Regions from separate parts of the Streptomyces luomodiensis genome, predicted to be linked through region 2. Evidence: riboswitches for the same ligand, from Rfam matches in the RefSeq annotation. Region 2 holds a riboswitch; the other holds the start of a gene.
The links. Region 2 has a riboswitch for thiamine pyrophosphate ahead of PS467_RS29440 (thiamine ABC transporter substrate-binding protein). Riboswitches for the same ligand answer to the same signal wherever they lie in the genome.

Region 1: it holds a riboswitch for thiamine pyrophosphate, as region 2 does, so the genes downstream of both, thiO (glycine oxidase ThiO) here and PS467_RS29440 (thiamine ABC transporter substrate-binding protein) in region 2, are expected to answer to the same signal.

Annotation. Positions count from the first base shown of each region.
Region 1 covers NZ_CP117522.1:2,855,360-2,860,159, reverse strand. Annotated here, with positions in the region: gene PS467_RS12280 (SRPBCC domain-containing protein) at 47-505, opposite strand; gene PS467_RS12275 (thiazole synthase) at 607-1,410, opposite strand; gene thiS (sulfur carrier protein ThiS) at 1,502-1,702, opposite strand; gene thiO (glycine oxidase ThiO) at 1,699-2,934, opposite strand; TPP riboswitch at 3,033-3,147, opposite strand; gene PS467_RS12260 (NAD(P)/FAD-dependent oxidoreductase) at 3,275-4,534, shown strand; gene PS467_RS12255 (Rv2175c family DNA-binding protein) at 4,637-4,800, shown strand, end outside.
Region 2 covers NZ_CP117522.1:6,946,742-6,951,541, reverse strand. Annotated here, with positions in the region: gene PS467_RS29450 (ABC transporter ATP-binding protein) at 1-635, opposite strand, end outside; gene PS467_RS29445 (ABC transporter permease) at 636-2,249, opposite strand; gene PS467_RS29440 (thiamine ABC transporter substrate-binding protein) at 2,345-3,418, opposite strand; TPP riboswitch at 3,414-3,519, opposite strand; gene rlmN (dual-specificity RNA methyltransferase RlmN) at 3,593-4,699, opposite strand; gene PS467_RS29430 (phosphatidate cytidylyltransferase) at 4,772-4,800, opposite strand, start outside.

The DNA of each region.
Region 1 (4,800 bases), 4.1 Mb from region 2:
TGTGTGATGTGGCGTTGTGCGATTGCGCGATGTCAGTTGTGCGGTGTCAGTTGTGCGACGCGGCGGCGATCGCGGCCAGCTCCTCGAGCGCGGAGGTCCACGACAGGGTGGCGTACTCGGCGTGCTTGGCCTTGGCGTCGTCGGGGACGGCCAGGTCGCGGATACCGCTCTCCGCGAACCGCAGCCGGGTGCCCCGCCCCTCGGCGGAGAGCGCGAACTCCACCACGGTCGCCTCCCCGGGATCCGAGGGGGCGTGATCGGGTTCCAGGGCCAGCCGGAAGCGGAAGAGGGTGTCCGGAACCGCCCGCTCGACCTGGCCGTGGAACTCCCCGTGCTCGTCCCAGCGGAACCGGAGCGTCCCGCCGGGGTGCGGATCGATCTCGCAGCCGCCGGGGGCGTACCAGACGCGGATGTGCTCGGGCGTCGTCAGCACCCGCCACACCCGGTCGATCGGCGCTCGTACGAACACCTCGCGCTCGATCCGGTCGGCCACGGTCACGGTCACGGCGACCACCTCCGCAGTGTGCGCTGACCCCTCAATCCACCGTAGAGGGACGGCGCGGGACCCGGACAGGGCCCGCCGGACGTGGACCCGCCGGGCGCGGATCAGCCGAACGCCGGGCGCTCGGGGTCCAGGGCCGCCAGGCCCTCGGCCGGGCTGGACGCCTCGGCGAAGTGGCGGCGGGGGATACGGCCCGCCCGGTGGGCCAGCCGGCCCGCCGCCACCGCGTGCCGCATCGCCCCGGCCATCAGCTCCGGCTCCTGCGCCCGGGTGACCGCCGAGGCGAGCATCACCGCCGCGCACCCCAGCTCCATGGCCAGCGCGGCGTCCGACGCCGTGCCCGCGCCCGCGTCGAGGATCACCGGCACGGTGGCGCGCTCGACGATCAGCTGGAAGTTGTGCGGATTGCGGATGCCGAGCCCGGAGCCGATCGGGGAGCCGAGGGGCATGATCGCGGCGCAGCCGACGTCCTCCAGCTTCCGGGCCAGGATCGGGTCGTCATTGGTGTACGGGAGGACCGTGAAGCCGTCGTCGACCAGGGTTTCGGCGGCGTCCAGCAGCTCGATCGGATCGGGGAGCAGGGTGCGCTCGTCGGCGACCACCTCCAGCTTGACCCAGTCGGTGCCCAGGGCCTCCCGGGCGAGGCGGGCGGTCAGCACGGCCTCACCGGCGGTGAAACACCCGGCGGTATTGGGCAGCGGGCGGATGCCGTGCCGGGCGAGCACGGAGAGCACCGACCCCTGCACCGTGGGGTCCAGCCGCCGCATCGCGACGGTGGTCAGCTCGGTGCCGGAGGCCAGCAGCGACCGCTCCAGGACCTCCAGGCTGGGGGCGCCGCCGGTGCCCATGATCAGACGGGAGCCGAACGTCGTCCCGGCGATGGTGAGCGGGTCGGCGCCGTCGGCCAGGGCGGCGGCGGGCGCGGTGGCCGTGGTGCCCGTATTGGCCGTGGTGTCCGTGTTGGCCGAAGTGGTCGTGGTGGTGGGAGCCATGGGGGGATCAGCCTCCTTGGACCGCGGTGAGGACCTCGACGCGGTCACCGTCGCCGAGCGGGGTCGCGGGCCACTGGGTACGCGGGACGACCGTCTCGTTGACGGCGGCGGCGACGCCCGAGGACGCCTGGGTGAGGGTCGCGACGAGCCGGTCGAGGGTGGTGCCGTCGGGGATCTCGCGGGGCTCGCCGTTGACGGAGACGGTCATGTGTGCTGCTCCTGTACGGGGGAGGGCGCGGCGGCGGACGCGTCGGGGACGGCCGGGGCCGCGAAGCGCCGCGGGGTGAACGGCCGGGCCTCGGGCGGGAGTTCTCCGCTCGTCAGCGCCTCGGCCATGACATCGCCGGTGATCGGGGTGAGCAGGACGCCGTTGCGGTAGTGGCCGGTGGCCAGCAGCAGCCCCGGCAGCGCGGTCGGGCCGAGCATCGGGGCGTTGTCGGGGGAGCCGGGGCGCAGCCCGGCGCACGTCTCCACCAGCGGGAGTTCGGTGATGCCGGGCACCAGCTCATGGGCGTCGCGCAGCAGTTCGTACACGCCGCCCGCGGTGACCGTGGTGTCCCAGCCCAGTTCCTCGGTGGTCGCGCCGACGACCAGCTCGCCGTTCTCGCGCGGCACGAGGTAGACCGGTCCGCCGCGCACCACGGCCCGTACCGTCCGGGAGAGGAACGGCGCGTAGCGTTCGGGCACCGACAGCCGCAGCACCTGTCCCTTGACCGGGCGGACGGGTGGCAGGACGTCGTCGGGGACGCCCGCGAGCCGTCCGCTGAGGCTGCCGGCGGCGAGCACGGTGTGCTCGGCGGCCAGCCGGGTGCCCCCGGTCAGCTCGACCCCGGTGGCGCGGTCGCCGTCCAGCAGCAGCCGCTCCGCACGGGCGCGGTGGAGGACCACCCCGGCCCGCTCGCACGCGATGAGCAGCGCCGTCGCCAGCCGCCGCGGGTCCACCTGGTGGTCGCCGTCGACGCGCAGCCCGCCGCGTACGCCCGGCGCGAGCATCGGTTCCAGACGGCGGCATTCCCGCCCCGTCAGCCACTGGGAGTCCAGCCCGAGCCCCTGCTGGAACGTGTGGAGTTCACGCAGATGGGCGCGGTCGTCGGAGTCGAACGCGACGGCGAGCGTGCCGCACGCCCGGTGGCCGACGTCCTGGCCGCCGGCCTCCTCCAGCTCGGCCACGAAGTCCGGATAGAGGCGTGCGGAGGCCAAGTTGAGGCCGAGCAGGGTCTGCTCGCCGTAGTGGAGCTCGGTGACGGCCGCCAGCATCCCGGCCGCGACACGGGCGGCTCCGCCGCCGGGCGCCGGGTCGGCGAGGGCGGTGCGCAGGCCCCGCTGGGCCGCTCGCCAGGCCGTGACCAGGCCGATGATGCCGCCCCCGATGACGAGGGCGTCATAGGCCCCGCCGGGCGGTCCGCCGCCGGGTCGCGGTGTATGCGGTCCGTCGTCCACGTGACCTGGCGTGCGCGGTCCGTCGTTGTCGTGGCCGGTTGTGTGCGGTCCGTCGTTGTCGTGACCTGGTGCGTGTGGTCCGTCGTGACCTGGTGCGTGCGTGGACACGCCGCCCCTCCCTTCGCCGGCATGACCCGGATCAGGTTCGTACGGTCGGAGGCCGTGTCAGCCTCCCTCTCAGCCCGGTGCGTCCGGGCTCCCGCGAGTGCTTCGTCCCGCCACCCTAGTACGAGGTCCGAATCGGTCGGAAGGGTGGCCGTTCGCCCTGCCCTCCGTGCTGTGCCCGAGATCTCGTCCCGCGCTCTGCGGTCCGCTCCACCTGCCGCCATACAGTGATCGTGTGAGCGATAAGACGACGACGGGGACGAAGGCGTCCTCGGGTGGCGGCGGACAGCGGGTGGTGATCGTCGGCGCGGGGATGGCGGGGGTGCAGACCGCCGTCGCGCTGCGCGAGCAGGGCTGGGCCGGGGAGATCGTGCTGCTGGGCGCGGAGCCGCACCAGCCCTATGACCGGCCGCCGCTGTCCAAGGCCGTGCTGCTCGGTAAGGCCGAGGGATCGACGCTCGACGTGGACTTCGCCGGGCTGGGCATCGGGCTGCGGCTCGGCGTCCCGGTCACGGGGCTGCGCACGGACAAGCGGGTGGTCGAGACCGGGACCGGCCCGGTGCCGTACGACGTCCTGGTGATCGCCACGGGCGCCGACCCGATCCCGCTGCCGGGCGCCGAAGGCGTGCCGAACGTCCATCTGCTGCGCACCCTGGACGACGCCGAACGGCTGCGCCCGGTGCTCGCCCGGCAGCGTGAGATCGCGGTCGTGGGGGCGGGCTGGATCGGCGCGGAGTTCGCCACGGCGGCGCGCGAGGCGGGCTGCGCCGTGACCGTCGTCGAGGCCGCGGACCGACCGCTGGCGGGCGCCCTCCCGGCCGAGGTCGCCGCCCCCATGGCGGCCTGGTACGAGGACTGCGGCGCCACGCTGATGACCGGCGCCCGGGTGGCCGCCGTGGACGACAGCGGGCTGCTGCTCGACGACGGCACCCGGCTGCGGGCGGGTGCGGTGGTCGTCGGGATCGGGGCGCGGCCGGCCACGGACTGGCTGGCCGGTTCGGACGTGGCGCTGGCCGGGGACCGGTCCGTGGCCGCGGACGACCGGCTGCGCACCTCGGTGCCGGACGTCTACGCGGTCGGCGACTGCGCCTCCTTCCCGTCCGCCCGCTACGGGACGCGGCTGCTGGTGCACCACTGGGACAACGCGCTCCAGGGGCCGCGCACCGTCGCCGCCAATGTGGTGGGGAACCGGACGGCCGCCCACTTCCCCGGTGTGGTCTACGACCCGGTGCCGTACTTCTGGTCCGAGCAGTTCGGGCGCTTCGTGCAGTACGCCGGCCATCATGCGGAGGCCGACGAACTGGTCTGGCGCGGCGATCCGGCCGGTGCCGCGTGGTCGGTGTGCTGGCTGCGCGAGGGCGCCCTGGTCGCCCTGCTGGCCGTCGGCCGTCCGCGCGATCTGGCCCAGGGGCGCAAGCTGATCGAGCGCGGCGCCCGGCTGGACCGGACGCGGGCCATGGACCCCTCGGTGCCGCTGAAGTCGGCCGTCCGCTGACGGGCCGGCCGGCCGCCGGGCGGGCGTCCGGGGCGGGGCGGGGCGGCCCGCGCGGCGGGCGCCCGGCTACCCACTGTCAGTCCCAGATGGCAGGCTTGTTCCGTGACCGAGATTGACGCGAAGATCGATGCTCTCGTCCCCGACTGGCTCACCCTTCCCGACGTCGCCGAGCGGCTCGGTGTGGAGGTGACGCGCGTCCGGCAGCTGGTCAAGGAGGGCCAGCTGATCGCGGTGCGCCGTGGCGAGAACCGGGTGCTCCAGGTGCC
Region 2 (4,800 bases):
ATCCGGCCGTTTTCCATCACCACGACCCGGTCCGCGAGCGCGAACGCCTCCCCCTGGTCGTGGGTGACCGCGAGGACGGTGGTGCCCAGTCGTTCGAAGAGCTCGCGCAGCTCGACGACCAGCCGCTCCCGCAACCCCCGGTCGAGCTGGCCCAGCGGCTCGTCCAGCATCAGCACCTTGGGCCGCGGGGCCAGCGCGCGGGCGAGCGCCACCCGCTGCTGCTCACCGCCGGAGAGCGAGTCGACGGGGCGGCGCTGCGCGCCCGGCAGCCCCACCAGCTCCAGCAGTTCGGCGACCCTGCGGTCCGCCTCCGCGCGGCCCACCTTGCGCATCCGCAGCCCGAAGGCGACGTTGCCGCCCACGTCCCGCTGCGGGAACAGCTGGTGGTCCTGGAACATCAGCCCCACTCCGCGCCGGTGGACGGGCACCCCGCTCTGGTCGCGTCCGGCGAGCCACACCCGGCCGGCGTCGGCTCGCTGGAGCCCGGCCACCACGCGCAGCATGGTGGACTTGCCGCTTCCGCTCGGACCCAGCACACAGACCGTCTCGTGTTCGGCGACCTCCAGGTCGACGGCGTCCAGCGCGTCGCGCCGACCGAACCTTACGGTCACCTCGTCCAGTCGCAGCAGCGTCATTCAGAACTCTCCGGAACGGTCGGTGCGGATGCGCTCGAGCGCCAGCAGCGACCCGGCGCAGACCAGCATCAGGATCGTGCTCAGGGCCATCGCCTGCCCATAGGTGAGCTGTCCGGCCCGGCCCAGGAAGCGGGCGATGGCCACCGGGAGGGTCGGGTGGTCGGGGCGCGCGATGAAGACGGTGGCCCCGAACTCGCCCAGGGAGACCGCGAACGCGAAGCCCGCCGCGACCGCCACGGCCCGTCCGACCAGCGGCAGATCCACCTCCCGCCAGACGCGCCACGGAGACGCCCCGAGCACGGCGGCCGCCTCCCGGAGCCGGTGGTCCACCGCCCGCAGCACGGGCAGCATGGTCCGCACGACGAAGGGCACGCCCACCAGGGCCTGGGCGAGCGGCACCAGGACCCAGGAGGCGCGCAGGTCCAACGGGGGCTCGTCGAGGGCGATCAGGAACCCGAAGCCCACGGTGACGGCCGAGGTGCCCAGCGGCAGCATCAGCAGCGCGTCGAAGCCCCGCACCAGCCGCCCCGCCCTGCGGGTGAGCGCGGCGGCGGCGAGGCCGCCCACGACGAGGGCGAAGACGGTGGCGACCGCCGCGTACCGCAGGGAGTTCCCGACGGCCTCCATGGGGGCCACGAAGAAGGTGCCCCCGCTGTCGGCGGCCGACCGCAGCGCCTCGTAGTAGGTGAATCCGTAGCCGTCCGGCCCGTTCAGCGAGCGCTCCACCAGCACCGCGAGCGGTGCCACGATCAGCAGCGCGACCACCGCCAGCACCCCCCACAGCAGCGCCCACTGGGCCGGGCCCTTCGGGCGGCGCGCCGTACGGCCGGGGTCGACGAGCCGCAGGGCGCTCTCCCGCCGCCTTACGGTCCACGCGTGCAGGGCCAGGACGACCGCGACCGCGGCGAACTGCACGAGGGTGAGCACCGCCGCCGTGGGGAGGTCGAGCAGCTGCGCGGTCTGCCGGTAGATCGCCACCTCCAGGGTGGCGTAGCGGGGGCCGCCGAGGATCTGGATCACGCCGAAGGAGGTGAAGGTGAACAGGAGCACCATCAGCGCGGCGGCGGCCACGGCGGGAGCCAGCGCGGGCAGCGTCACCCGGCGCCAGGCCGACAGCCGGCCCGCGCCGAGCACCCGCGCGGCCTCCTCCTGGCGCGGGTCGAGCTGGGCCCACAGCCCGCCGACGGTCCGTACGACCACCGCGTAGTTGAAGAAGACATGGGCCAGGAGGATCGCCCAGACGGAGGTGTCCAGCCGTACGCCCCACAGCTCGTCCAGCAGCCCGCCCCGGCCGAGCAGGGCCAGGAAGGCCGATCCGGCGACGACGGTCGGCAGGACGAACGGCACGGTCACCACGGCCCGCAGCAGTCCCTTGCCGGGGAAGTCGAGGCGGGCGAAGACATAGGCGCCCGGGAGCGCGACCGCGAGCGTCAAGGCGGTCGAGGCCACCGCCTGCCAGCAGGTGAACCACAGGACGTCCAGCGTCGCCGGATCGGTCATCACCTCGGCGATCCGGCCGAACCGCCATCGCCCGCCGACGCGCAGCCCCCGGGTGACGATGGCGGCCACGGGATAGGCGAAGAAGACCGCGAAGAAGGCGAGCGGCACCGCCATCAGGACGAGCCGGAGGGCGGTCGCGCGACGGCCGCGGCCGTCGGCCTCACCTGTCTTACGGAGGCCGACGGCCTTCTTACGGTTCTCGCGGGGCTCTACAGGACCAGCGAGGACCATGTCTTGACCCACTGCTCACGGTTCTTGGCGATCTTCTGCGGCGCCAGGGTGGCCGAGTCGGCGATCGTGGCCCCGTACCGGGTGAACAGATCCGGCAGCTTGGCGTCCTCGCGCGCCGGGTTGACGTACATGTTCAGGGGGACGTCCTCCTGGAACCGCTTGCTCAGCAGGAAGTCCAGCAGCGCCTTGCCGCCCTTGGTGTTGCCCGCGCCGTTCAGCAGCCCGGCGAATTCCACCTGCCGGAAGCAGGTGCCCGTCGCCACCCCGGTGGGGGCCTTGGCGGGCTTGGTCTTGGCGTCGGCCACCTCGGCGGGCGGGCTCGAGGCGTAGGAGACGACGAGCGGCCGGTCGCCCTTGCCGCCGCCGGCCGAGCCGGAGAACCGGTCGTAGTACGCCTGCTCCCAGCCGTCGACCACCTCGACGCCGTTGGCCCGCAGCTTCTTCCAGTAGCCCTGCCAGCCGTCGTCGCCGTACGTGGCGGCCGTGGCAAGAAGGAAGCCGAGACCGGGGGACGAGGTGGCGGCGTTCTCGGTGACGAGGAGGTTCTTGTAGGCGGGCTTGGTCAGATCGTCGAGCGTCCGGGGCGGTGCCAGCTTCTTGTCGGCGAAGTACTCGCGGTCGTAGTTGACGCAGATGTCGCCGAAGTCGACCGGGGTGACGCGGTGTTCGGCCCGGTCGAGCTGGAGGGCGGCCGGGACCTTGTCCAGGCCCTTCGCCGAGTAGGGGGTGAACAGGTCGTTGTCGAGCGCGCGGGAGAGCAGGGTGTTGTCCACGCCGAAGAACACATCGCCCTGGGGGTGGCCCTTGGACAGGATCGCCTGGTTGACGGCGGCCCCCGCGTCGCCCCCGGCCTGCACCCGCACCGTGTAGCCGGTCTCCTCGGTGAACTCCTTGAGGACCGCCTTGGAGGCCGCGAACGAGTCGTGGGTGACCAGGGTGACCGTCTTGGAGTCCGAGCCGCTCTTGGAGTCCTCGCCGCAGCCGACGAGCGTGCCCAGGGCGAGTGAGCCGAGGAGGGTGGCCGCGATGGCATGCCGAAACTGGCTGTTCATGGTGATGCTGACTCCCTACGCCGGTATGACCCGGATCAGGTCCGAGGGTCTGCGGCCGTGCCGCACTCTCAGCGCTCTTCAGCGCTCCCCTGTCGGAATGTTCATTTGTACGAAGGTTCACCGCCGCGACGAACACATGACGCGATGATGCTCAGGCACCGTATCAGCCGGTCCTCAGCGCTCCGCAGCCGCCAGCTGCCCGCAGGCCCCGTCGATCTCCTGTCCCCGGGTGTCCCGGACGGTCACCGGCACCCCGTGGGCCTCCAGGGCGGCCACGAACGCCTTTTCGTCCTCGGGCCGGGACGCCGTCCACTTGGAGCCGGGCGTCGGGTTGAGCGGGATGAGGTTGACATGCACCCGGTGGCCCTTGAGCAGCCGGCCGAGCAGGTCGGCACGCCACGCCTGGTCGTTGATGTCCTTGATCAGCGCGTACTCGACGGAGACCCGGCGGCCGGACTTCTCCGCGTACTCCCACGCGGCGTCCAGGACTTCGCGCACCTTCCAGCGGGTGTTGACCGGGACGAGGGTGTCGCGCAGCTCGTCGTCGGGCGCGTGCAGCGAGACCGCGAGCCGGCACTTGAACCCCTCGTCGGCGAACCGCAGCATCGCCGGGACGAGGCCCACGGTGGAGACGGTGATGCCGCGCTGGGAAAGACCGAGACCGTCGGGCTCGGGGTCGGTGAGCCGGCGGATGGCGCCGACGACGCGGTTGTAGTTGGCCAGCGGCTCGCCCATGCCCATGAAGACGATGTTGGACAGCCGGGCCGGCCCACCGGGGATCTCACCATCGCGCAGGGCCCGCATCCCGTCCACGATCTGGTGCACGATCTCGGCGGTGGACAGGTTGCGGTCCAGACCCGCCTGGCCGGTGGCGCAGAACGGGCAGTTCATCCCACAGCCGGCCTGTGAGCTGATGCACATGGTCACCCGGTCCGGGTAGCGCATCAGCACGGACTCCACGAGCGTGCCGTCGAAGAGCCGCCACAGGGTCTTGCGGGTGGTGTCGTCGTCACAGCTGATGTGCCGCACCACGCTCATCAGCTCCGGCAGCAGCCCGGCGGCCAGCTTCTCGCGCGCGGCCGCCGGTATGTCGGTCCACTGGGCGGGGTCGTCGGCGTAGCGGGCGAAGTAGTGACGCGACACCTGACCGGCCCGGAAGGGCTTCTCCCCGAGGGCGGCGACGGCCTCCCGGCGCTCGGCGGGCGTGAGGTCGGCGAGGTGCCGCGGCGGCTTCTTGGCCCCGCGCGGCGCGACGAAGGTGAGTTCTCCGGGCTTAGGCATGGTTCACCCAGTGTCGCAGACGTACGAAGGGCCCCGCGCCATGAGCGGCGCGGGGCCCGTGGGCCGGTGTGGTCAGCCGCCCACGAAGATCACCAGCAGCA